One region of the Variovorax sp. SPNA7 genome, then DNA from elsewhere that is predicted to be linked to it. Evidence: riboswitches for the same ligand, from Rfam matches in the RefSeq annotation. Region 1 holds a riboswitch; the other holds the start of a gene.

Evidence for each region. Region 1 has a riboswitch for thiamine pyrophosphate ahead of RZE77_RS13160 (purine-cytosine permease family protein). Riboswitches for the same ligand answer to the same signal wherever they lie in the genome.
Region 2: it holds a riboswitch for thiamine pyrophosphate, as region 1 does, so the genes downstream of both, thiC (phosphomethylpyrimidine synthase ThiC) here and RZE77_RS13160 (purine-cytosine permease family protein) in region 1, are expected to answer to the same signal.

What each region holds. Positions count from the first base shown of each region.
Region 1 is NZ_CP138513.1:2,825,930-2,829,331, forward strand. Features, by position in the region: gene thiD (bifunctional hydroxymethylpyrimidine kinase/phosphomethylpyrimidine kinase) at 1-407, shown strand, start outside; gene RZE77_RS13160 (purine-cytosine permease family protein) at 355-1,695, opposite strand; TPP riboswitch at 1,772-1,879, opposite strand; gene RZE77_RS13165 (aspartate aminotransferase family protein) at 1,997-3,301, shown strand; gene RZE77_RS13170 (NAD(P)/FAD-dependent oxidoreductase) at 3,288-3,402, opposite strand, start outside.
Region 2 is NZ_CP138513.1:5,192,837-5,196,238, forward strand. Features, by position in the region: gene thiC (phosphomethylpyrimidine synthase ThiC) at 24-1,910, opposite strand; TPP riboswitch at 2,002-2,106, opposite strand; gene RZE77_RS24310 (YchJ family protein) at 2,133-2,561, opposite strand; gene RZE77_RS24315 (metallophosphoesterase) at 2,672-3,402, opposite strand, start outside.

The DNA.
Region 1 (3,402 bases):
ACGAAGCGGCCTTGCTGATCGGCCATGCGATCGGCGGCATCGACGCGCTCGACGACGCGGCCAGCGAACTGCTGGCGCTCGGCGCGCAGGCCGTGCTGCTCAAGGGCGGCCACCTGCCGGGCGACGAGGTGGTCGACGTGCTGCTGCAGTCCGACGGCACTCGCAAGCGGCTGGCCTCGCAGCGCATCGCGAGCCGCAACCTGCATGGCACGGGCTGCACGCTGTCGTCCGCCATTGCCGCGCACCTGGCGCTGGGGCTCGCGCTGCCCGAGGCCGTCGAGAGCGCGCGCGCCTACATCCTCGGCGCGATGGCCGCCGGTGCGCATGTGAAGACCGGTGCGGGACACGGTCCGCTCAACCACGGTTTTGCGCCAGTGCCGACGCACCGCCTGCCGCCGTCGGCGTAGCCTTGGGCCGGCTGGCCCAGGCCAGCAGGAAGGTCGCGGCCAGCGTCGGCAGTGCCGAGCCGAACTGCGGCGCCCACTTGGCGAGCGCATGGTAGGCCGCGATGCCCGCAATCCAGATCAGCGCCGCGCCCAGGTCGACCCGGCGCGTGCCCACCGACAAGACCGCCTGGCCCGTGCCCAGCCGCCCCAGGATCACGCCGTAGAGCGGCACGAACACCGAACTCAGCATCAGCAGGAACGGCTCGAGCGTGTGCATCGGCAGCACCAGCGCGAGCGCGGTGCACAGCGCCGCGAGCAGGAGGCCCCAGCGCCGCACGCTCCAGCGCGGCAGCAGGCTGTGGGTGGACACCGAGCCCGAGTACACGTCGCCGTACGCGTTGTCGAGTTCGTCGATCAGGATCAGGCCCAGCGCCACCAGGCCGCCTTGGGCGAGCAGCAGGGCGGTGACCAGGCCGGTGCCCGGTTCGGCCACGCTCACCACCATCACGCCGAGCGCATAGCACCAGACGTTGGCCAGCGCGTAGCCGATCCAGGTGCCGCTGAAGGCGCTGCCGAGGCCGCCCGCGCTGCGCTTGCCATGGCGCGCGTAGTCGGCCACCAGCGGCAGCCACGAGACCGGCATGGCAATCACCAGGTCGAGCGCGCTGAACATGCCCATGCCGCCGTTGCCGGGGCGCGCCCAGAAGGCGTCGAGTCCCTTGGCTTGCAGGCGGGTCGCGAACTGCCATGTCAGCCAGAGCAGAGAAAGCACCACCAGCGGCAGGCCGAAGCGGCTCACGAAGCGCCGCACCAGCTTCACCATGGAGCCCGCCAGAAGCGCCAGCAGCACCGCGCCCCAGAGCAGCGTGGTGAGAGCACCGCCCAGCGGTCCGCCGAGCGCCAGGCCGAAGGCCTGTTGGCCGATCGCCTGCGTGCCCTCGCGCATGATGACGAGCTCGAAGGTGGTCCAGCCCACCAGCTGCACGATGTTGAGCAGCACCGGCAGCCGTGCGAACGCGCTGCCGTAGGTGGCGTGCATCAGCCCGGCGCTCGCCAGGCCGCTCTCGCAGCCGAGCCGCGCGGTCCAGGCCAGCAGGCCCGCGCCGAGCAGCGAGCCCAGCACGATCGCGATGGCCGCGTCGCGCGTGCCCACCGCCGGCACCAGGTAGGCGCCGATCTGCATCACCAGCAGCCCCACGCCCAGGCTGAACCAGAGCGATGCGTGGTCGTGCCAGCCGAACACGCGCTGCGACGCGGGCAAGGGCACGAGCGCCTCGTTGGCGGAAGAAAGTTTGTTGTCGTGTGCCATCCAGTTGCTCCAGTGCAAAAGGTTTGGCAGGTGGGCGAGGCTCCGGCGGTGGAGCCATCGCGCGAGACAACGCGACAGGCCGCCGGACCAGCTTCCCTGCGCGAGGATTACCTCAGTCAGGTTCAAAGGGACTCTCTCAGTCAGCCCCGGAACGGATCCCGGTTCGACACCCCTAGCGGTGGTGCTCCGCGCCGTGGCGCAAAGCGGGAACTATTGTACGAGCCTGTGCGCCCAGCCTCCAAACCATGGATGATGGTCCGGATATGGCAACCTGCGTGCCGCCACTTCGAGGATGTGTTCCATGAGCGATTCCGCAATCGATCAGTCCCTTGCCCAGGCCTTCCAGCGCTTCACCGACGCCAACCCGGCCAGCCAGCGCCAGTTCGAGGCGCAGGCGCGCTACATGCCGGGTGCCAACAGCCGCTCGGTGCTGTTCTATGCACCGTTTCCGCTCACCATCGCCAAGGGCGAGGGCGCGGCGCTCTGGGACGCCGACGGGCACCGCTATGCCGACTTCATCGCCGAGTACACGGCCGGGGTCTACGGCCACTCGGCACCCGAGATCCGCGATGCGGTCATCGAGGCGATGCAGGGCGGCATCAACCTCACGGGCCACAACCTGCTCGAAGGAAGGCTCGCCAAGACCATCTGCGAGCGCTTTCCGCAGATCGAGCAACTGCGCTTCACCAATTCGGGCACCGAGGCCAACCTGATGGCGCTCACGGCGGCGCTGCACTTCACGGGACGGCGAAAGATCGTGGTGTTCTCGGGCGGCTACCACGGCGGCGTGCTCGGCTTCGGCGCCAAGCCGCTGCCGACCACCGTGCCCTTCGACTTCCTGGTGCTGCCCTACAACGACGCCCAGGCTGCGGGCGAGCAGATCGAGAAGCACGGGCCGGAGATCGCCGCGGTCCTGGTCGAGCCGATGCAGGGTGCGAGCGGCTGCATTCCGGCGCGCCCCGGCTTTCTGCAGACACTTCGCGATGGCGCGACGAAGGTGGGCGCGCTGCTGGTCTTCGACGAGGTCATGACCTCGCGCCTTGCACCGAACGGCCTTGCCAACAAGCTGGGCATCCGGTCGGACCTCACCACGCTCGGCAAGTACATCGGCGGCGGCATGTCGTTCGGCGCCTTCGGCGGGCGTTCGGACGTGATGGCGCAGTTCGATCCGCGCACCGGGCCGCTCTCCCATTCGGGCACCTTCAACAACAACGTGATGACCATGGCGGCCGGGTACGCGGGCCTCACGAAGCTGTTCACGTCCGAGGCGGCCGGCGCGCTGGCCGAGCGCGGCGAGGCGATGCGTGCGCGGCTCAACGCGCTGTGTGCAAAGGAGGGCGTGGCCATGCAGTTCACCGGCGTCGGCTCGCTGATGAACGCACATTTCGTGCGTGGGGAGGTGCGGTGCGTGGACGACCTGGCGGCGGTCGACGGGCGGCTGCGGCAGCTGCTGTTCTTCCACCTGCTGAGCGAAGGCATCTACGCCTCGCCGCGCGGCTTCATTGTGCTGTCTTTGCCGCTGACCGACGCGGACATCGACCGATTCGCCGCCGCCATCGGCCGCTTCACCGGCGAATACCGCGCGCTGCTGCCTAGCGCGAAGTAGCCACGCCCAGCAGTTCGTGCAGCCGCGTGCTGGTGGTCGTGTACTGCAGCGGAATCGCCTTGCCCGGGAACACGATGGCGGTCGCACCCCAGGCCGCCAGC
Region 2 (3,402 bases), 2.4 Mb from region 1:
GGTAGCAATGACCCCGGCCTGGCTCAGGACACCGGCTGGATCGGGATATAGATCTCGCCGCCGCCGGCCATGAACTCCCTGGACTTCTGCGCCATTCCTTCGGCCATGGCTTCCGCCTCGGCCACGCCCTTCTTCGCCGCGTACTCGCGCACTTCCTGCGTGATCTTCATCGAGCAGAACTTCGGTCCGCACATCGAGCAGAAGTGCGCCACCTTGCTCGAATCCTTGGGCAGCGTCTCGTCGTGGAATTCGCGCGCCGTGTCGGGGTCCAGGCCCAGGTTGAACTGGTCCTGCCAGCGGAATTCGAAGCGCGCCTTGCTGAGCGCATCGTCGCGCGAGCGCGCGCCCGGATGTCCCTTGGCCACGTCGGCCGCGTGCGCGGCGATCTTGTAGGCAATGATTCCCTGCTTGACGTCGTCGCGGTCGGGCAGCCCGAGGTGTTCCTTGGGCGTCACGTAGCAGAGCATCGCTGTGCCGGCCCAGCCGATCATCGCGGCGCCGATGGCGCTCGATATGTGGTCGTAGCCCGGCGCGATGTCGATGGTCAGCGGGCCGAGCGTGTAGAACGGCGCCTCGTGGCAGTGCTTGAGCTGCTCGTCCATGTTGGCCTGGATCATGTGCATCGGCACGTGGCCCGGCCCTTCGATCATGGTCTGCACGTCGTGCTTCCACGCGATCTGCGTGAGCTCGCCCAGCGTGCGCAGCTCGGCGAACTGCGCTTCGTCGTTGGCATCCGCGCCCGAGCCCGGGCGCAGGCCGTCGCCGAGCGAGAAGCTCACGTCGTAGGCCTTCATGATGTCGCAGATGTCCTCGAAGCGCTCGTACAGGAAGCTCTCCTTGTGGTGCGCGATGCACCACTTGGCCATGATCGAGCCGCCGCGCGAGACGATGCCCGTCATGCGGTCGGCCGTCAGGTGGATGAACGGCAGCCGCACGCCGGCGTGGATGGTGAAGTAGTCGATGCCCTGCTCGGCCTGCTCGATCAGCGTGTCGCGGAAGATCTCCCAGGTCAGGTCCTCGGCCACGCCGCCCACCTTCTCGAGCGCCTGGTAGATCGGCACGGTGCCGATGGGCACGGGACTGTTGCGCACGATCCAATCGCGCGTGGTGTGGATGTTCTTGCCGGTGGACAGGTCCATCACGTTGTCGGCGCCCCAGCGGATCGCCCACACGAGCTTTTCCACTTCTTCCTCGATGCTCGAGGTGACGGCCGAGTTGCCGATGTTGGCGTTGATCTTGACCTTGAAGTTGCGGCCGATGGCCATCGGCTCGACTTCGGGGTGGTTGATGTTGGCCGGGATGATGGCGCGGCCGCGCGCCACCTCGTCGCGCACGAACTCGGGCGTGATGATGCGCGGAATGCTCGCGCCCATGGGGTTGCCGGCCACGCGCTTGGCGCGCTCCTCGTTGGCGAGGTACTCGGCCATCCACTCGCGCTTGCCGTTCTCGCGCAGCGCCACGTATTCCATCTCGGGCGTGACGATGCCGCGGCGCGCGTAGTGCATCTGCGTGACATTGGCGCCCGCCTTGGCACGGCGCGGCGTGCGCTGCAGCGCCGAGGCGCCGGCGCGCAGTTCGGCCAGGCGCTGGGCATCGTGGTCGTGGGCGTGCTTCAGGCCCTCGTCGAGCGCCTGGTGCGAGCGGCCTTCGTAGCTTTCGGTGTCGTTGCGCTCGGCGATCCAGGCGCCGCGCACGCCCGGCAGGCCGCGGCGCACGTCGATCTCGACTTTGGCATCGGTGTAGGGACCCGAGGTGTCGTAGAGCGACACGGTCTCGCCATTGGTCAGCAGCACGTCGCGCACCGGCACGTTCAGGTCGGGCCGGCTGCCCGGGATCAGGCACTTGTGCGATGCGGGAAAGGGCTCGCGCGTGAGCGAGAGCAGGGAGGTGAACTTGTCGGGGGCATTCATGCGGGGCACTCCTTGTTGAGGGAAAGGGTGCTCCGCAATCGCTCTGAGGACTTCGGGCCGCCACGTCGGATGGGTGGGTGGCGGGACCGGAGTCGGGGAGTGCAGCTCTTCTTACGCCGGTATGACCCGGATCAAGTTCGCGGGTCGGCACTTTGCCATCTCAGCACGCCACATGCGTGCACCCCGGAGCGGGGACTATTGTGCGGGCCGTGGCCCGGTGCGTCAACCGGGGGTCTGCAGATCGCCTTCGAGGTAGAACCAGCGGTCGCCCTCGCGCACGAAGCGGCTGCGCTCGTGCAGGCGCGTGGCGGCGCCGGTGCTGCTGCGCTGGCGGGCGACGAATTCGACCTCGGCATGGTCGGCGTCGAGCACCGAGCGCGAGCGGATGTCCAGCCCCAGCCACTTCACGCCGGGTTCGAACTCGATCGACGCCGGCCGCGTGGACGCATGCCAGGTGGCGAGCAGGTAAGGGCCGCGCTCCAGCACGAAGGCGGTATAGCGCGAACGCATCAGAGATTCGGCGTCGGGCGCGGGCGTGCCCTCGAAGTCCTCGAGGTAGCGGCCGCAGCACAGGGCATAGCCGATGGGCTTGTCTCGGCGGTCCGTGCGGCCGCAGGGGCAAGGTCCGGTGGTGGGAACAGTGGCGCTCATGAAGGCCTCTATTGGAACATCCTCCGGGCCCTTCGCCGGATGGGGCAAGCCCGGGGCCGTGCGGGGGACTGCCGGCGACGGGCCGATCGGGGCATGAATCACGCGGCCTCCTACTGGAACATCACCCACTCGGGCCGCATGTTGAAGCGCACCGGGAGAATGCTCACGCCCAGCCCACTGGTCACGTACACGCGCTGGTCCTTGTGCGCGATCCAGCCATGGGCCCACTCGCGCGGCGCGCGCCCCGGCACCACCAGTGCGCCGTAGCCCGGCACGCTGATCTGCCCGCCGTGCGTGTGCGCGGCCACCACCAGCCCCCGGGTGGGCGGCATGGCCGCAAAGCTGAAGGGATCGTGCATCATGACCAGCGTGGCGACGCCCTTCGGCACGCCGGCCAGTGCCTTGTCCGGCTGCGAATGGCCGGTCGAGTCGTCGCCGATGCCGACCACCCAGATCTCATGGTCCGGCAGGCGCATCGAGGCGTTCTCCAGCACGCGGATTCCCTCAGCGGACAAGGCGCGCGCCGTGCGCTCGCCGTCGTGCCACCAGTCATGATTGCCGAGCACCGCGTACACGCCCTGCGGCGCTTTCAGGCGGCCCAGCACGGCAGCCATTTCTTCGATGGACAGGTCTTCGTCATCGCCCGAGCCCGCAAGAAAGTCGCCGGGCAGCAGGATCACATCGGGCTGTGCAGCATTGATCTGGTCGACGATGCGTGCGGCGCGCTCCACACTGGTAATGCGCCACGCCGAGCGCGTGCTGAGATGCCAATCGGCCGCCATGGCCACCTTGAGGCCGGCGGGCGCCTGCCATTGCGCCGAACCCAAGGGCTCGACGCGTG